One region of the Arthrobacter sp. KKT183 genome, then DNA from elsewhere that is predicted to be linked to it. Evidence: riboswitches for the same ligand, from Rfam matches in the RefSeq annotation. Region 1 holds a riboswitch; the other holds the start of a gene.
The links. A riboswitch is a leader RNA that binds a small molecule or an ion and turns the genes downstream of it on or off. The one in region 1 is predicted to bind cyclic di-AMP.

Region 1 (9,221 bases):
GGGGTTGGAGGCGTTGAATGCGGTGTACAACAGGGCTGGGACGATGACCCCGCCCGCAGCGGCCGCTACAGGCACAATGGCCTTACTGAATTGACGCAGGTCCCCGGCTACGAACTCGCGTTTGAGCTCGAGGCCCACAAGGAAGAAAAATATGGCCAGCAACCCGTCGGCGGCCCACGTGCCGAGGCTAAGCCGAAGGTGCCCGGGCTCGTAACCGACCTCATAGTCGCGCAGGGCGAAGTAGCTTTCCGCGAACGGAGAATTCGCCCAGACGATTGCGACCAGCGCCGCGGCCACCAGTAGCATCCCGCCAACGGTCTCCTTGCGCAGGATCTCTGCAACCCGCAACACCTCACGGTAGCTGCCCCGACCGAGGGTGTCGTGGCTGTGATCCTCCGGACCTGGTGCCCGGTCGTGGCTGGACATCGCGGCGACTCCTTGTGGTGTGTTTCGAGCGTACGCGGGACAACCAAAGTCCCGGCTCACTGGAGCGTTAGTCTACGTAGAATTATTGGCGCGACCGACAGCCAGGCCCTCAACGAGGCGCTGCTTGCGGTAATATCGGCCTGCCATAGGGAACGCACTGAGTGCTGTGTCCTCGGCGGGGCCGCAATTGCGGCTTTCTCTTAGACCTTAATCATTTTCGTTGTCTGTGCCGTCGGAGGCCTTGTAGTGAAAGCAACTGCGGTGATCTTATTCGCCACACGTGCAAAGGCAGGAGTACTGCTGGTGACCCTGCTGTGCCTGTTCTGGCTCGCTGTCTCCTTTCAACGAAGTGTCCTTCTCCTCGGCGACCCAGCCCCCGCGGCACAAGTGTTCGGAATCGCTTACCTACTCCTGCCCCTAATAGGGGTGTGGGCCGTCTTCCACGAAATTGTGTTCGGTATCAGGGCACAGCGGATGGGTCGCATTCTGGAGAGCGAGGGGTCGCTACCGGTGGATGATCTGCCGCGCTCCCCTGCGGGAAGGATCATCCTTGCTGCAGCCGATGAACGATTCCCCCGGTTCAAGGCAGACGTTGAGAAAACACCTCAGGATTGGAGGAGCTGGTATCGGCTTTCCTGCGCCTATGATGCTGCAGGTGACCGGAAACGGGCCAGGTGGGCGCTGCGCGAAGCAGCTAAAATTCATGGCATTGATACCCGTTCCCCTTCCCTGTCGGTTCCGTAACTACCACACCCTGGTAACACCACCGTTACCCGCAGGTAACTCGGCTCGGCACGGTAAACAGAAACGAAGTGATTGATGAATCCCTGGCTGGCGGCCCTCATCCCCGTTGCATTGGTTGTTCTCCTGGGAGGGATCGCCTTCGCTGCCGGCCGCAGGTCAACATCATTGCCCTCGCCGCCCCGGGGGTACCGAACCGTCACCGGGAATCCGGAAGCAGGGAAAGCCAGCGTTGGGCCCGACCTGCTTCATGTAACCCTGAGGCAGACGTTGAGCGATAGCGGCCGATTGCTGTTCCGCGCTCCAGATGAGCGCACGATGTTGATTCAGTACCTTGACGTCGGTGGGCCAAATTCCGGGTCCATCTACTCTTATTTGCGCGTGCTGGAACGCGATTTCGGCGAGTATCTGTCCTTTGCGGTCAGGCACCTGCCCTCAACGGAGGACGCCTGGACGGCAGCGGTCGCTCTGGAGGCGGCAGATAAACAAGGCAGATTCCGGGACTTCCTTGCCGCTCTGGAAGATAACCGCTCGGATCCGGTTACTACCGGAAGCCGTGAGAACACGTCGGTCCACCAGCGACATCGAGAAATCGCCCGGGATCTTGGACTGGACTTGGCAAGGTTCGATGCCGACGTGGCAGACCCCCGAACGATGCAGCAGGTTGAAGCCGACCGAACCGAGGCTCAGAAGGCAGGGGTAGAGAGAGGTTCGACGTTCTTCCTGCTGGACGGGAAGTCACGCCAGGCCACATCCTTCGACGGGTTCCGCGAACAAGTAGCCGACGCGGTGCACCGGACACCAAATGGGGCCACCCCGCGTCCCGTCGAAGAGGGCAGGCCGCAGCGTTAGCGGAAACTGAACCCGGATCTCGGGAGCAGTGGAGCGTTGTCAGGACGTCGCGAACTAACCTCCGCCGGGAATCCTCTGTTGAAGGCCAAGAAGTTGATGGCAGAACATGCTAGCGCGTTGGAGAAGACGCGATGTGCGTTCTGAGTTCCTGGAGAACCCCGTCGAGATCTTTCAGGTCCTGCACTGCCGCAGACAGTAGCTGCTGCTGAACAGTCCACCCCTCGTCCGGTAAATCATGATCAGGACGGTGACCATCGCCTGCCGCTTCACAGGCGTCCCGTATCTCCAGAACGGTACGAACCAGGGCGGTTCGAATAACTTCAAGCTGCGCTAACCGATCCCCGGACGGCGCTCGACCTGTAATTGCGGACACTCCTCTCACAGCGGGGTGTCCGTTGCGAGAGCTCACAGCCTATCCAACGCCCGAGACAGAGGCTACGTTCCTCTACGTCCGCGGCGGCTGGCTGGTCATCCGGTGATAGACAAAAACCTTTCTTTTCGTTCCAGCTCCAATGTCGCCCGAAGCTTCCTCAGGCGGTTCCCTTCAGCCCCTGCCCAGAATCCATCGGTACGCTGGACTGCGCACCGCCCCTGTCGGTGCGACGAGGGCTATCAGAGCGGGCCCTCAGTGCCGGTAGCCGCCGCCCCTGCTGTGCGGTTACCGGCACGCCCATCTTGTTGGGTGTTGTGGATGCGTTCGATCCCGGGAATGACAAAGAGGAAGGGGAGGACAACCCGTGTGGGTTGGCCTCCCCTTCCTCTTATGAGTGTTGGTTGCGTTATGCGCTGACGCGGACGTAGGAGGATCCTGCCAGGTCCGAAAGCGGGTGTAGCAGGGTTGCGTTGACGCCGTTCATTCCGCTGCTGATGACCTGACCATTACCGACGTAGATGCCGATATGTCCAGGACGGATAACAAGATCACCAGGTGCGGGGGTGCTGACCACGGTGCCGTACTGGTAGAACTGGGTCGGACCGAGGTCCCCAACGGACTTGCCGATGGAGCGCAACGCAACCTCAACAAGGATGGTGCAGTCCTGGGTGGCGCCGAGCTGCCCGTAAGCAGAAGCAACCAGCGCCGCACCAACACCGCTGGCCGCCACAGTCGATGCCTGGGCAGGAGCACGCTCAATGGTGCTCGACGCTGTGGTGATGCCCATGGTGCTGGTTTCAACCTGCGCAGGTACTGCCGGTGCCGGAGCTACCGGCGCTGGAGCAGCTGGAGTTGCTGCACCGTTCGGGTGGCTGGCGCCGCCGCCTGCCAGGGCGATGACATCGCCAGGGTAGATGATGGACTCCCATCCGAGGCCGTTGGCCGCGAAGATTGTTTCGAGGCTGACCCCGTAGGAAGCCGCGATCTTCCCAAGCGTGTCCCCCGGCTGGACAGTGTGCGTAGCAGCCCCGGGTGCTGCTACTGCAGCTGGTGAGGCGACACTAACTGCTGCGGTGGCCGCGGTGTCCACCGCTTGCTGCGCTGCGGTGGACGGGGTGGAGGTCGCTCCGGCGGTGGCTGGCAGTGTCGACCCGAGCATCAGGCCGGACACGGCAACAACTACAGCTGCCGGGCGTCCCATTGTTGTAACCCCGGAGGAAGCCGCTTTGGCAACATTGTGCAGGGGGTTGGCGGGGACGGCACGGTGACGTGCGATATGACGGTTCTTGGACATGGTTAGCCTCTCCCAATGCCTGCGAGGTTAGCTGTCGGATTCGGATGGGAGTCACCCGGGCATACAGCAGCACTGAAATGAGTGCGGCTTACGCCTTAACCCCTAGGATTTCTTTCGAAACCCGCTTACCGGTTCCCCCGCCTCTGCCGTGATTCGTTTCGGAACGGACCTCCGCAGCGACAGAGTTAAGCAATCTGCTGGAGGGGTGTCACCCATATCTAGGCCCTGACACCGCGAGAATCATATCTGTAGTCACACTGAAAGTCACAATCACATAACGGCAACGCCGGATGGTGCTCGATAGTCCAAGGAAAGACAACTGAGGGAGTTGGTTGTGAATGTCTCCCAGCCCTCCGCATACGGTAATCGGCGGCGATGTCTTCACCCAAGATGAGACAGAGGAGGCGGTGTGTCCTCGTGCTCCCTAAATGGGTTTCAACTCCGATTCTCTGACGAAGTTTCCCGGCCAGCGGCTAGAGCAGGTGTGGTGTGTGGTACTTCGCGTTCGGCGGCGGCTTGCGCTTCCCGTTCGGCCCTGTCAGCACCGAAGATGGCCCGCATCGTGAAGTAGAAGATGGTACCTACGGCCGCTGAGGGCAAGAGGACGGAGATGTATTCCATGGCGGCAGTCTACGTTGGCAGCCATCCTCCTGGCTTCCCGCGAAACCATCCGAGGGGAGCCGCCAGGCCATTAAGTTTCCGGTTTGGTGCAGCCGTCACAGTAACCGGGTGGCGCTCCGCTGTGCCGGCAACAATGCTCCGGGATAACAGAACCGGTGCATCGATGTGTAGGGGGACGTTGGGCTCTATGAGAACATCTGCAAATGCACACCAAGCTTCTCCCACGGCGGCTGACCGGCATTGACGCTGCCCGGGGAGTGGCGCTCTTCGGGATGATGAGCACCCACGTTTTTCCGCTCTACTCCTCAGGCACCGGCGAAGCAACGTGGACAGCGCTGGCCTTTTCCGGCCGGGCCTCAGGTCTTTTCGCCGTCGTCGCAGGCATCGGACTTACCCTCCTCACGGGCGGAAACTCGCCGCACCGTGGTGGTGTCCTTGCTGCAGACCGCAGGGGCATCGCTATCCGCGCCCTGATCATCGCACTAATCGGGCTGGCACTTGGCTCAGTGGAGACGAACATCGCGATCATCCTGTTCCACTACAGCATCCTGTTTCTCGTCGCCCTGCCCTTCATCGGGCTGCCGTTCAAGGCCCTGGCTGGGTGGGCTGGTATGTGGATGCTGCTATCACCGGTTGCGGCGTACCTGCTACGACCGTTGGTGCTGCAGAAGGTGGATCCGCCGTCCTTAGGTGCTAACCCGCTCTTCGGGCACTTCATCACACCTCAAACGCTTTTCGCCGACATCTTCCTAACGGGTTATTACCCCGTGTTGCAATGGATCACTTTCGTCTTGGTAGGTATGGCCATCGGTCGCCTCAACCTCGAGCGTCTTGGCGCCCAACTGGGACTGCTCGGTGTTGGCCTCACAGCGGCCGTCATGGCGAAGCTGCTCAGTTGGCAGCTGCTCGGGCCAGGAGGCGGACTGAAGGCCCTCTCGGAAACACTTGAGGGAAGCACCTACCCCCTTGAAGCGATGCTCCAGGTCGGGCTCGCCGGGATCGACCAGTACGGGACGTGGTGGTGGCTCGCGGTGAGTGCCCCGCACTCGGGTGCCCCCCCTGGACCTTCTGCACGTAGCTGGGTCAGCGGCGGCGACGATCGGTTTGTGTTTACTGTTGACGCGCAGGTATCGGAATCTTCTCCTGCCATTATCAGCGCCCGGGGCCATGACGCTGTCGTTGTACGCGCTGCATATATGCGTCATGAGCGTGGTTCAGCAACTCAATCCGATACCCCACCCGGTACAACTGTTCTGGGTGCAGGCGGTGATAGCGGTGGTGCTCGGCCTCATCTTCCACCATCTGAAATCCCGGGGCCCGCTCGAATCTCTCATTTCCCAAGGGGCAGGTGCAGCCCGGAGCAGTCGCAGCCGCCTGCGTATCTGAGAGCTACTGCACCAGCCGGAGGAATATTGGCCAGCGCTACGTCAGCATGCGGCAAGGAATCCGAGTGATTGTTCCTGGAGCCGACAGGCTGCCTGGGCCGCAGGAGAGCGGGTATTGGCTGGGCTACTCCCCGTCCCAGAAGGCTGGGGCAGCCTTCATCGGGTCGTTGAGGTCCACGTCGCCGGGTTTCAGGCCGACGCTGAACTGGGTCATCATGTCGTGGTCCTCGTGAGGGAGGTTGTGGCAGTGGATCATGTACTTTCCGCGGTGTGGACCGAATTTCATGAGGAGACGAACGGTTTCTCCTTCACCCACGTACACCACGTCCTTGGGTCCCATCTCATAGGAGAATGGAGGCCGGCCGTTACGGCTGAGGATCTGGAAGTCCACGAGGTGAATGTGGATCGGGTGGAACCAGCCACCCGAACTGTTTTCAAATTCCCAGATTTCCGTGGCGCCCAAGTCCGGGTCAGCGATGACCCGCCGGAATCCGCTGGCGATGATGTCCTCCCAGGAGTCCTCCCCGATGACCCAGACATCGTTATCGCGCTTCACCCGGAACTTGCGCACCCGGGTGTCGCGGGCCGGACGCAGGTCCATCACTTCACTGGAAGCCAATGTCTGCGAGATGGTCTTCCACGTGTGATCGGAGGTGTCCACGGGCTGGTCCGTGACATCGAAGGCCATGATCCGGTCGGTGAAGTCGTAGTCGACGTTGTTCTTGTTCGAAAGGTTCCGCAGTTCAATCCGCTGCCCGGGCTGGTACCCAGAGAAATCAATCAGCACTTCGTACCGCTCGGCGCCGGCGTGGCGCCATGAGTCGACTGACTGCGTCCTAGGCATGAGTCCCCCGTCGGTGGCCACCACATGCACCGGCTCACCGGTGCTGAGCGTCGGCCGGAGGGAGCGCGAGATAGACGCGTTGAGGATACGGAAGCGGTACACGCGCCGCTGGACCTTCATCACCGGCCAGGGCTTTCCGTTCACAAGGATCACATCTCCCCACAACCCGGAGAAGGAATTGTCGTCATAGGCGAGGTTGCCGTCCGCGGCGAACATGACGTCCGAGAGCGTGAGAGAAACATCGAACTCGCCCTGAGGCAGCAGGGCCCGCTCGGCCGGATCATGCAGCCGGAACTGTGCTGACAATCCGGAATACGCGTTCTTCGCGGTGGTGTGCACGTTGTGGTCGTGGTACCAGAGGCTGCGTGCAGCCTGGAAGTTGGGGTACTCGTAGTTCTTCGCGAACCCAGGAGGAGTCACATCACTGGCAATAACCGTCAAACTGCGGCAACGACGCAGAACCATGCAAATGCGTCGAAGTCGATATCCGATAACCGAATACCGGATGTGTCGGCGGAAGCTGGTTCCGAACCTTGAGCACAGCCCGCGTCCCCTGAACCAGATCAATCGTGGGGCCAGGGAAGATCCCGTTGTAACCAAGAATCTGAGTGGACAGGCGCGGAAGGATTCTGGCGGTACCGGCCTTCTGCGTGACGCTGTAGTAATGCACTTTCGCGCCGTCAGGAGCACGCCCCACCGCGTAGGGTTCCAGCACCGGAGCCTGGGTAAGCGCAACGCGATACGGTACGGGCATATCCCCATCTGCCAGGCTGCTCGCTGACTTGGCACTGATGGAGCTGAACGGGACAGCCAGCGCACCGACCCCCAGTACCCCCAGTCCCCCGTACGTGAGGACCTGCCGCCGAGAAACAGACATCGGTTTTCCTTCCTACCTGCACGGAAAGGATGCACCGTCCTCCTTGGAGAAAAGTAGGACTCACTAAACGAAATCCGCTGGCCGGTTAGTGCTTCCAGTCCCCTCTTCGCCCACGGCGCCCGCGCATCTTAGATGTAGGCCAAATAGAGCCAGCGTTAGCGGCAACGTCTGTGCGAAAAGTTGCTGACTGCGGTGATGCGGGAAGCGACAGATCCGGGCAACTCCGTTCCCCTTCTACACCCGGGCGCCCGGGATTAGCTGTCGGCCAAGAGCTCACATCCCAGTTCGGGTTACAGTCATCAATTGGAGCTCGCCGATTCGATGTGTGAATGATTCAGGAGAACTAACGTATGGCTCAGCGTGTACAGGTGCAGTTAATCGATGACCTCACCGGTGATGAAGCACAGGAAACCGTCCGATTCGCCCTGGACGGCACCAAGTATGAAATCGACCTGACAACCGCGAACGCGAAGAAGCTGCGCTCGACCTTGTCCGGATACATTCAAAACGGTAGGAAAGCCAGCATCATGCGTACAAGCCGAGGCACACTACGGTCTGCACCGGCAGAGCAGTCCAACCGCGAAGACACTCAACAGATCCGTCAATGGGCACGCCAAAACGGTTACAACCCCAGCTCTAAGGGCCGCATTACCCAGTCAATCCTCGACGCCTACTACGCGGCCATCAAATAGGGACAACCGCCTCCAGACCACCACAACACTCCCCTGCCAGCACCCTACGTGTCAGGCTGGAGCGGTACCACGGTGACAGAGCAAGTCAGCTTAATCGCGTGGGGCGAGAACCAGGAAACCGATCATTATGTCTAATCTAGTTTTGGCCAAGGTAGGCCAAGATGGATCCATGAGTAGTTCCGGACCGCGTGCCGGTGGCCCGACCCCTCGAAGGTCTTTTACCCCAGCGCAGAAGCTTGAGTTTTTAGCGCAGTACGAGGATGCCTGCACCCGTCAGGAGGGCGGTGCGTTCCTGCGTGAGCATGGGCTGTATTCCTCTCAGATCGCTGAGTGGCGCAAGCTGCGTGATGGCGGTGTCCTTGCTGGCAAGAAAGCCGGGGAGACGATCGGGAAGCTGTCCCGGGAGCAGGCCGAGATCGCACGTCTGCGCCGCCAGTTGGAGGTGAGCGAGAGCCGGTTGAACAAGACCGAGGCAGCCTTGGAGGTCATGGGAAAACTCTCGGCGTTCTTCGAGAACGCCATCGCGGAATCGCCGGACGAGCCGAAGTCCAAGAAGAGATGACCAGCGCCTACCGGCAGTTGGTGAACGCTGCCGTTCCGACGCGGCAGGCCGCTGCCTTGGTCGGGCTTTCACGGACCACGATCTACCGCAAGCCTGCCGTACCGGTGGACCAGGAACCGGCGGTGCCGCCGAACAAGCTCAGCACCGCGGAGCGGGCCGAGATCCTGGCGGCCTTGAACTCGCCGGAGTTCGTGGACCTGGCACCGCTGCAGGTCTACGCGAAGCTGCTGGATGCGGGGACCTACCTGGGTTCGGTCTCCACGTTCTACCGGGTACTGGAGGAGAATAAGCAGGTCAAGGAACGCCGCCGGCTGGCCAAGCATCCGGCCCGGGCCATCCCGGAACTGGTTGCCACCGCCCCTGGACAAGTGCTCAGCTGGGATATCACCAAGCTCGCCGGCTCGGTCAAGGGCAAGTACTTCGACTGCTACCTGATGGTGGACATCTATTCGAGGTTCATCGTCGGGGCGCATGTGCACGCCACCGAATCAGGGATCCTGGCCGTGGAGATGATGCGGGAGATCTTCGGCGTCCATGGCATCCCGGAGGTGGTT
Region 2 (9,221 bases), 730 kb from region 1:
GGCCTTGCAGTTGGGGCCGCAGCTCTTCATAGCTCCGTGGGCCGGGCTGATCGCTGACTCCGTTGATCGCCGCAAGCTATTGATGGGAACCCAAGCCGCGATGGCGGCGCTCGGCGTAGGGCTGGGCCTCCTCGTGGTGCTCGGCCTGGCGGAGCTGTGGCATGTTTACGCGTTTGCTCTTGCTCTGGGCTTCGTCTCCGCCATTGACGCTCCCGCGCGCCAGGCCTTCGTCTCCGAACTGGTGCGCGATGATTACCTTCCCAACGCGGTGGCCCTGAACAGCGCCTCTTTCAACGGCGCTCGGATGTTCGGTCCCGCAGTTGCGGGTTTACTCACGGTTGCCGTAGGGCCCGGCTGGGTCTTCCTGATCAACGCAGTGACGTTCGGGGCGATGATCTTCGTCCTCGTCACTATCCGTCAAAAAGAACTGCGTGTACTCAACCGCTCGGCGCCCGGTCGCGGGAGGATCCGAGCAGGTTTCCGCTATGTGCAGCAGCGGCCGGATCTCATGATGGTGATGTTCGCAATTTTCGTGGTCGGAACCTTCGGCTTGAACTTCGCCGTCTATATTGCGGCGATGGCACGCACTGAGTTCGGAACAGGCGCGGGAGTCTTCGGCACGCTGTCCTCGATCATGGCGGTGGGTTCCGTGGCGGGGGCGCTGCTTTCGGCGAGGCGGGACCGGCCGCGGCTCAGGTTCGTCTTCGGAGCAGCCGGTGCCTTTGGCCTCGCGTGCCTGCTGGCTGCGCTGGCACCGTCCGTCTGGCTTTTCGGGCTGGCCCTTGTTCCAGTGGGACTCTTCGCGCTGACGCTGATGACCAGCGCCAACGCCTACGTTCAGACCACAACCGTGCAGGAGATGCGCGGCCGGGTCATGGCCCTGTACTTTGCGATCTTCCTGGGCGGGACGCCTATCGGAGCGCCCATCGTCGGTTGGGTGACCAACGCCTACGGGCCGCGGTGGGGACTGGTGGTCGCTGCGGCGTCGGGCTTCGTGGCCGCGGTGGCCGGGCTGGCCTGGGTAGCGCGGTCGCATCACGTGCGGGTCCGTCTCATCCATCCCTCGCCGCGGCGGCTCAAACTGACCCTTGCCGCGACAGCGCGGAATACTGCGGAACGGAACGGCTAGGAACGCTCCACCACGTAGTCAATGCATTCCAGCAGCGCCGATACGTCGGCGGGCTCGATTGCCACGAAGGTGGCGATGCGCAACTGGTTGCGGCCCAGCTTCCGGTACGGTTCGACGTCGACAATCCCGTTTGCGCGGAGGGTCCTGGCTACGGCGGCAGCGTCAACAGTCTCCGCGAAGTCGATCGTCGCGATGACGTTGGAGCGGTGGTCCGGGTTCTGCACAAAGGGCGCGGCAACGGCGGAGGACTCAGCCCAACTGTAGATGCGGCCGGCGGAATCAGCGGTTCGCGCGGCTGCGAAATCCAGCCCGCCGTTGCTGTTGAGCCACTCGATCTGAGCATTGAGTGTCACAAGCGTGGACAGTGCCGGTGTGTTGTAGGTCTGATTCAGGCGTGAGTTGTCGATCGCCGTCTGAAGGTCGAGGAAGTCCGGGATCCAGCGCTTCGAAGCCTTGATCCCCGCTGCCCTTTCGAGTGCAGCGGGGGAAAAGAGGCCAAGCCAGAGTCCGCCGTCGGACGCGAAGTTCTTCTGCGGAGCAAAGTAGTACACGTCAGCCTCTGAGACGTCCACCGACAACCCGCCGGCAGCGGAGGTTGCATCGATGCAGATGAGCGCGCCGTGATCCGCGCCCGCCACCCGCTCGACCGGCGCCGCCACACCGGTTGAGGTTTCGTTCTGCGGCCAGGCATAGAAGTCGATGCCCGGCTCCGCGACGGGCACCGGCCGGGAGCCGGGGTCAGAGGTGATGACCGTTGACTCGCCCAGGAATGGTGCCTTGGACGTCGCCGCTGCGAACTTGGATCCGAACTCACCAAAGGAGAGATGCTGCGCGCGTGCTTCAACGAGACCGAAGGAGGCGACATCCCAAAAAGCAGTGGACCCTCCAACACCGAGAATCACTTCGTAGCCTTCCGGGGCGCCGAAGAAGTCCATCAAACCGGCCCGGACCGAACCCACCAGATTCTTGACCGGTGCCTGCCGATGTGAGGTTCCAAGCAGGGCCGTTCCTGCCCGGTTCAGCGCTTCCAGCTGCTCGGGGCGCGTTCTGGAGGGACCCGCACCGAACCGGCCATCCTGCGGCAGCAGCTCGGCGGGGATGCGGATGTCGGCGGGATCGCTCATGGTTACTCCAGGGAGGTTGCTTGCGATGGGGTCGCAGACCATTCTGCCCCAGCACGCTCAGCGCAGATGCATTGTGACCGGCTTCGGATGCGCCCGGATCAGCGGGGCGGGTGACGCTGTGTAAATGGGTTAACCTTGTGGGGCGTAGGGATGACGACGGCGGCCCATCTGTTGGGCACTGCAGGCAGCCGCTGCATCAACGCTCAAACCGCACCAGTGCCAAGGAGCTGAACCCCGCAAATGACGGACCTCATCGACACCACCGAGATGTATCTGCGGACAATCCTTGAACTTGAGGAAGAAAACATCGTTGCGCTGCGTGCCCGGATCGCCGAGCGCCTTCGTCACTCAGGCCCTACGGTCTCGCAGACTGTCGGTCGGATGGAACGTGACGGACTCGTAGTGGTGACCGGCGACCGTCACCTTGAACTGACCGAGCTCGGGCGCCGGCGGGCCACCGAGGTGATGCGCAAGCATCGGCTGGCGGAACGACTGCTCTCCGATGTCATCGGCCTGGACTGGGCCTACGTCCACGATGAGGCGTGCAGGTGGGAACACGTGATGAGCGAGCGGGTTGAGCGGCGCCTGTATGAGCTGCTGGGCCAGCCGACCGAATCACCCTACGGCAATCCCATCCCTGGCCTTGAGGCCCTGGGCGGTACCCCGTCGGAAGCGTTCACCTTGGGCGTGCGCACGCTTACGGACACGATGGCAAACTACACTGCGGGTTCGATTGTGACCCTTGTCCGGCTGGCCGAACCCATTCAGGTGGATCCCGAACTGCTGACCCAACTGGACGAAGGCGGTCTGCGTCCCGGAGCGCAGATGACCCTACAGGCAGTGGGAGACTACGTGTCCGTTCGGGTGCCCGGCGTGGAGGGTGCGCTGGAGTTGCCGCCGGAAGTTGCTTCGCATGTTTTTGTGGCGGTTCAGCCGCAGTTCTGAGGCGCCGGACCTGGAAGGCTCTGGATTCCCGAAGGATATCCACAGCATGGTTACGAAATGATTACTTTCCGGCGCTCACGGCTATAGTTGGTTCCTGGCGCTGATACTCCAGCGTTACCTGGTTCGCCTGCCTAACCCTGTCAGCGAACGCAGTGTTACACAGATGGACAGGGGCGGAGGACCCACAACCGGTCATGGCATGCCATGGCCTTGGGGTGAAGTTCGGATGCTGCCACACCGCAGGGATCTGAACCGAGTTTTCTCATACTCGAATCCGACAGCTAACTTCGCAGGCAAAAAATGAGAAAGGGTCTCCTTGTCGAACACTGCTTCGGGGCGCCGCCGTGCGAGCACCCCGGTCGCTGAAGCGCGGCCACGCGATGCGCATAGGCGGGAACGAGCTGAGCGCTTGGCACGTCAGGCTGCGGACAAAGCAGCAGCGCCGTCCAGCCCGGTGTGCACTGAAATCAACGCTTTCCCGGCGCCGGTTTCCACCTGCCCGGATAATCCGCTGCCCCGCCGTGAAGCCCGCACCGGAACGGTAGCCCCGGTAGTTTCCTTACGCCCCCGTGATGCCCAACGCACCGAACGACGACGCCGCGCAGCCAGCACTCGCCGCGACGTTTCCTTCGCCGGACTCAGCCAGAAGGTTGCCATTGCGGCCGCTGCCTCTGGCATGGTGCTCACGGTTGCGCTGCCCACCACCGCCGCAGTGGTGCCCGCTGAAGCGCAAACCGTGGCTGCTGCAGCTGAGCAGGAAGAACTGCAGCCAGTGCAGGCTGCCGCCGGTGCGGATGTCTCATTTGACCGCGCGGCACTGCACAGCACCTTCGATCCCGATGCGAAGCTTGCCGAGATCGTTTCCGCATCCGGTGGAGACATCGTGACTGCGGAGGCCAAGGGCTCTCTCTCAGCACCCTTGGACCGTATGGTGATGAGCTCCGCTTTCGGAGCCAGGATCAGCCCAATCACCGGTGCAGGGGAACTCCACACCGGACAGGACATGAGCGAAGCCTGCGGGACCTCCGTCTTGGCGGCTGCGGCCGGCACCGTCACGTTTGCAGGCTGGCACGCATACGGGGGCGGCAACCGTGTGGTGATCAAGCATGCCAACGGACTGGAAACCACCTACAACCACCTGTCGGCCATGGACGTGGCGGTGGGCCAGGTTGTGGAGCGTGGCGACGCGATAGCACGCGTGGGTTCCACAGGCGCCTCAACCGGATGCCACCTGCATTTTGAGGTCCTTGTCGACGGCAAAAACGTCGATCCGCTCGGCTGGCTCTGAGTCATTTTCCGCGCCGGTTGGCCGCGTCGTAATCATGAACACACCGTTCCGTGACCGGAATGTGACATAGCCAGAGAACTGATGTACCGTCTAACTCGTGCCGAATCGCAGGGGGTTCGGCGGCACTCGTGCAGATCGCCTAGCTCTGCCACTGTACGAGTTCCGTTCGCAACAATCGCATGGCAGGGGCGGGGGAACCAATTGTGGGCTTCTTCTTGAAGTCCTTGGGGTTAAGTCGCTGGATCTGAGACGATCCGCGGCCGGGTGACTCCCATCCGAATCCGACAGCTCACCTCGCAGGCGTAGGGAGAGGCAATTCAACGTGTCAAATAGCTCTGCGCTGGGGCGCCATCGTGCGGTTCCGGCTCATACAAATTCGCTCGCAGCCATTTCCAGGGCTGTGTCTTCGAACGCAGGTTCCGTAGGACGCCAGGCAGCAGTCATCGTCGCTGCTTCCGGACTCGTCCTCACCGCAGGCCTTCCGGCTCATGGCGCTTCTGACGCCCAGCGCTCGGCCCAGGCAGTCAAGACCCTCAGTGCCGTGGCAGCTCAGCCGGTCAGCGTCAGCGCCGCCGCTGACGCAACCGTCACCTTCGAGCGAGCAGCCGTTGAAGCTGTAGCAGCTCCGGTCGTCGAGGCTGTTGAGCCCGCCCCAGCCGTCACAGTGCAGGCTGAAGCAGTAGTTCAGAATGAAGCAGCTGTGGCCGCTCCGGCCCCGGTCGTTGAGCCCGCCGTCGAGGTTGCGGCAGCTCCCCAGGCAGAGGTTGAGGTAAAGGCTCCCGCCGCTGAGGCTCCGGCTCCCGTCGAGGCGCCCACCTCCAGCGGAATCGGCGCAGCGCTCGTAGGCTCGGCCTACTCGCAGATCGGCGTTGCCCAGGATTGCACCGCCATGGTTGAGAAGGCACTGCGCTCAATCGGCAAGTCGGTCGGGGACATCGCGCCGAGCGATTTCTTCGCTTTCGGCTCAGTCGTTTCCACTCCTGCACCCGGTGACCTCGTTGTCTCCGCAGGTCACGTTGCCATCTACGTAGGTAACGGCCAGGTCATCAGCGGTGGCCTGAACGGTATGAATACCGGGCTGCACAGCCTGTCCGATCTCGCTGGCTCTAGCTTCGTCCGCGTTAGCTAAGAACAGATACCTGGAGCACACACATGACCTCTAACACCCGTGCCATAGCGCGCCACCGCGCCGAAGTGCAGCGTTCAGCCCACCTCTCCTCCATTGCCCGCGCAGTCAGTGACAACGCCGGCGGTGTAGGTCGCCAGGCAGCCGTCATCGCGGCGGCTTCGGGCCTCGTTCTGTCCAGCGGAGTCGCGGCCAACGCTGTGGAGCTGCCCGCGGAGCGCAACACCGTCACCACCACGCTTGAGGTTCAGGGCGCCAAGGCCCCGATTCAGGCCCCGGCGGATGCCAAAATCTCCTTCAACAAGGCTGCCGTCAAGGCAGTGGCGGCGCCCACTGTGGCTGCCCCTGTTGTCGAGGCTGTACCTGTTGTGCAGCCGCAGGCCCAGATCATCGAAGCCGCTCCGGTGGCGGAGACAGCTACAGTCGCAGAAGCAGCACCCGCCGTCGTAGCGGAGGCCGCTGTCGCCATACAGGCAGCGGCTCCTGTTGCTGCACCGGCTGCTGTCGCCGAGAAGCCCGCGCCCGCAGCTCCCCAGGTCTCCTCGGGTGTAGCGGCCACCATTGCTGCCGCTGCGCAGGGTCAGCTCGGAGTAATCCAGGACTGCACCCGCCTCGCCAGCAACGCCCTTGCCGCTGCCGGCATCAACTTCCATGGATGGCCGGCCGGCTATCTCTCCCTCGGCCGCACGGTCAGCGCCGCGGAAGCTATTCCCGGCGATCTCATCTACTACGCTGACGGTGGCATGGGCGCAGCCCACATCGCTGTATACATCGGTGGAGGGCAGGCCGTTCACGGTGGTTTCAATGGCAACCAGACCGTTGTGGCACCTGCAGAACTCGGCTCCGGCGGTGTTTACATCCGCGTTGGCGGCTGATCTCCCTTACCCTCCCTCGACAAAGCCCTCTGCCTATCAGGCGGAGGGCTTTGTCGTGCGTGGCGATTGACGGATCCTCCCGGCAACGGCTTACTCTTGCACTGTCAATCCGAAGTACCTTCGCCGTAGCTTCAGGGACCTCAGGGATTCAATCCTGCGGCTATGGATGGCAAAGAGGAATGTGCATGCGCACTCTCGTTCTGAATGCTGGATACGAACCACTGGCGGTCGTGACCTTCCGCCGGGCGCTCGTGCTTGTTCTTACGGGCAAGGCCAGCGTCGTCGCAGAAGGGGAGGACCCGGTAGTGGGCCCCAACGAAGTGCTGTCGCGGCCATCAGTCATCCTCCTCAACAGGTATGTGAAGATCCCCTACCGTAGCGGCACCGTCGCGACCCGCCGTGGAGTGCTCCGGCGTGACAACCACCTGTGCGCCTACTGCGGCAAGCCTGCCTCGACCATTGATCACGTTGTTCCGCGATCGCGTGGGGGCGAGGACAGTTGGGAGAATCTGGTGGCCTGCTGCCTACGCTGCAACAACGCCAAGGGTGACAAGACACTGGCCTCGCTGGGTTGGTCCCTGCGAATTGTGCCTACGCCGCCCCGGGGGACGTTCTGGCAGATCCGGGAACTGGAAAAACCGCTGCCGCAGTGGAGCGAATTCCTGCCCGCTGACAACGCCGCGTGAGCAATACACGCGACGGCCGGGGCGCCGGTAGCATTGCCGCCGGTGTCGGTGGCGCCAGCGAGTTGATGTACGACGCCGTTGTGCTCACCGGAGGCAGGTCCTCAAGGCTCGGAGGGGTCCCCAAGTCAACCCTGATCGTCGATGGATTCTCCCTTCTGGAACGAACCTGCAGCGCTCTGAATGAAGCCCGGCGGCTTGTCGTTGTTGGCGGACCGGCGCCCGATCTGCCGCCCCGGGCGGAACTGGTACGGGAAGACCCGCCCTTCGGGGGGCCGGCAGCGGCGGTGAGCGCCGCCGTCGTACATCTGATGACCGATCCCGCGCCCTGGGTGCTTGTGCTTGCGTGCGACATGCCGCGGATCAGCGACGCACTGCCTGCACTCATGCGAGGCGCCGCTGAAACGGGCGCCTCGGTTCTGGCTCACGACGGCGGCAGGGACCAACCGCTTGCCGCACTGTACCGCTGGGCTGACCTGGCCACAGTGGAAAAGCAGGAAGTAAGGAATCTGTCTATGCGCGCGCTCCTTGCTAGGGTGACATGGAGTCCAGTCGAAGTTCCCGCGGGCTCAACCACTGACATTGATACGTGGTCCGATGCCCGGCAGTTCGGGGTGGAGGAGCCAGGCGCGGGCAGATAGCGGAAGGTTCACCATGGAGGATCGGGAACGCCTGCTCAGGCAGTGGAGCGAGAAGCTTCTGGAAACGTTTGAACTTGAGGGCATCGAGGTCGATGTCGATGCCGTTTTGGCGCTGGCCGGTCAGGCGGCGCACTCGGTTGTTCGACCCGCAGCGCCGCTCACCACGTTCATCGCCGGTTATGCAGCCGGAATGGCCGTCGGGACCGGGCAGGCAGACAGCGGAACGGCCATGCGGTCAGCGCTGCAGGCCGCCCATGCGGCGTGCCCGCCCGTCGCCGGGTCGGAAGACCGCCGATGAGCAGTGCAGGGCACGAGTTGAGCTGGCAGGAGGCCCGGCGGCTGGCGTATGAATCGGCATCTCCGAAGCCTGTACAGACCGTGAACCTCGCGGACGCTCTCGGCCAGACCCTTGCTGAACCTGTCGTGGCGCTGCAGCCCATCCCGCACTACGCGTCCTCGGCGATGGACGGCTGGGCGCTCAGCGGCGAGCCGCCGTGGACGCTGATCACACCCGTTCAGGAGGATGAGAGCCCCTGGCACCGGGCACACGAGCACAAGAAGTCCGGTTACGCCACGCTGGAACCCGGTCAGGCCACGTTCATCCTTACAGGCGGCGTGGTGCCCCGAGGGGCTACCGGAATTCTTCGTTCTGAGCACGGAGCCATCCGGGATGGCATGCTCACCCGCAATGACCGTGCCCGCCCCGACGAGCCGCTCGAGAACGAACATATCCGCCCGGCAGGTGAGGAAGCGGCAGAGGGAGCGCAGGCCATAGCTGCCGGTGCGGTGCTCAATCCCGCGCAGATCGCGCTGGCCGCAGTCTGCGGGTATGACACGCTTCCCGTTCTCCGTGCGCCACGGGTGTCCCTGCTGTTGACCGGTGATGAAGTGATCGAGGCAGGGTTGCCCGAGGCGGGCCAGGTTCGCGATACGTTCGGCCCGCAGTTGCCCGGCCTGCTCACCATGCTGGGCGGCCACGTGGATACGGTGGCCCGCGCGCGTGATGATCTGGACGACGTCGTTGCTGCCATCAGCGCCGAGGCCACAGATGAAGTCTCTCTCGCGAGGGCTTCCGGAGACGTCCTGATCAGCACCGGCGGCACCGGTTCCTCGGATGCGGACCACATCCGCCGCGCGCTGGCTGTGCTCGAGGCTGAGCTTCTCATCGACGGCATCGCCATGCGCCCCGGACACCCTACGCTCCTGGCACGGCTGCCGGACGGCCGATTCTTTGTGGGCCTGCCCGGCAACCCGCTCGCCGCGATGATGGCGCTGTTCACGGTGGGAGCACCGCTGTTGGCCGGTCTGCGGGGAGCCGCCTTCCCGGAGTCCCGCTCAGTTCTGGCAGGTGAGGCCTTCAAGCCGCTGGAAGGGCGCACTCGGCTGGTGCCGTACCGCCTGGAGAACGGA

Region 2: it holds a riboswitch for cyclic di-AMP, as region 1 does, so the genes downstream of both, ACZ2GY_RS02555 (NlpC/P60 family protein) here and ACZ2GY_RS16220 (C40 family peptidase) in region 1, are expected to answer to the same signal.

What each region holds. Positions count from the first base shown of each region.
Region 1 is NZ_CM145770.1:3,434,588-3,443,808, forward strand. It holds gene nhaA (Na+/H+ antiporter NhaA) at 1-426, opposite strand, end outside; gene ACZ2GY_RS16210 (hypothetical protein) at 688-1,170, shown strand; gene ACZ2GY_RS16215 (DsbA family protein) at 1,246-2,019, shown strand; gene ACZ2GY_RS16220 (C40 family peptidase) at 2,799-3,686, opposite strand; cyclic di-AMP (ydaO/yuaA leader) riboswitch at 3,689-3,872, opposite strand; gene ACZ2GY_RS16225 (heparan-alpha-glucosaminide N-acetyltransferase domain-containing protein) at 4,511-5,761, shown strand; gene ACZ2GY_RS16230 (multicopper oxidase family protein) at 5,817-6,956, opposite strand; gene ACZ2GY_RS16235 (multicopper oxidase domain-containing protein) at 6,958-7,413, opposite strand; gene ACZ2GY_RS16240 (histone-like nucleoid-structuring protein Lsr2) at 7,782-8,105, shown strand; partial or broken gene ACZ2GY_RS16245 (IS3 family transposase) at 8,275-9,221, shown strand, end outside.
Region 2 is NZ_CM145770.1:510,198-519,418, forward strand. It holds gene ACZ2GY_RS02535 (MFS transporter) at 1-1,129, shown strand, start outside; gene serC (phosphoserine transaminase) at 1,126-2,253, opposite strand; gene ACZ2GY_RS02545 (metal-dependent transcriptional regulator) at 2,494-3,198, shown strand; cyclic di-AMP (ydaO/yuaA leader) riboswitch at 3,317-3,510, shown strand; gene ACZ2GY_RS02550 (M23 family metallopeptidase) at 3,608-4,486, shown strand; cyclic di-AMP (ydaO/yuaA leader) riboswitch at 4,644-4,803, shown strand; gene ACZ2GY_RS02555 (NlpC/P60 family protein) at 4,809-5,615, shown strand; gene ACZ2GY_RS02560 (NlpC/P60 family protein) at 5,639-6,487, shown strand; gene ACZ2GY_RS02565 (HNH endonuclease) at 6,673-7,173, shown strand; gene mobA (molybdenum cofactor guanylyltransferase) at 7,170-7,811, shown strand; gene ACZ2GY_RS02575 (DUF6457 domain-containing protein) at 7,825-8,109, shown strand; gene ACZ2GY_RS02580 (molybdopterin molybdotransferase MoeA) at 8,106-9,221, shown strand, end outside.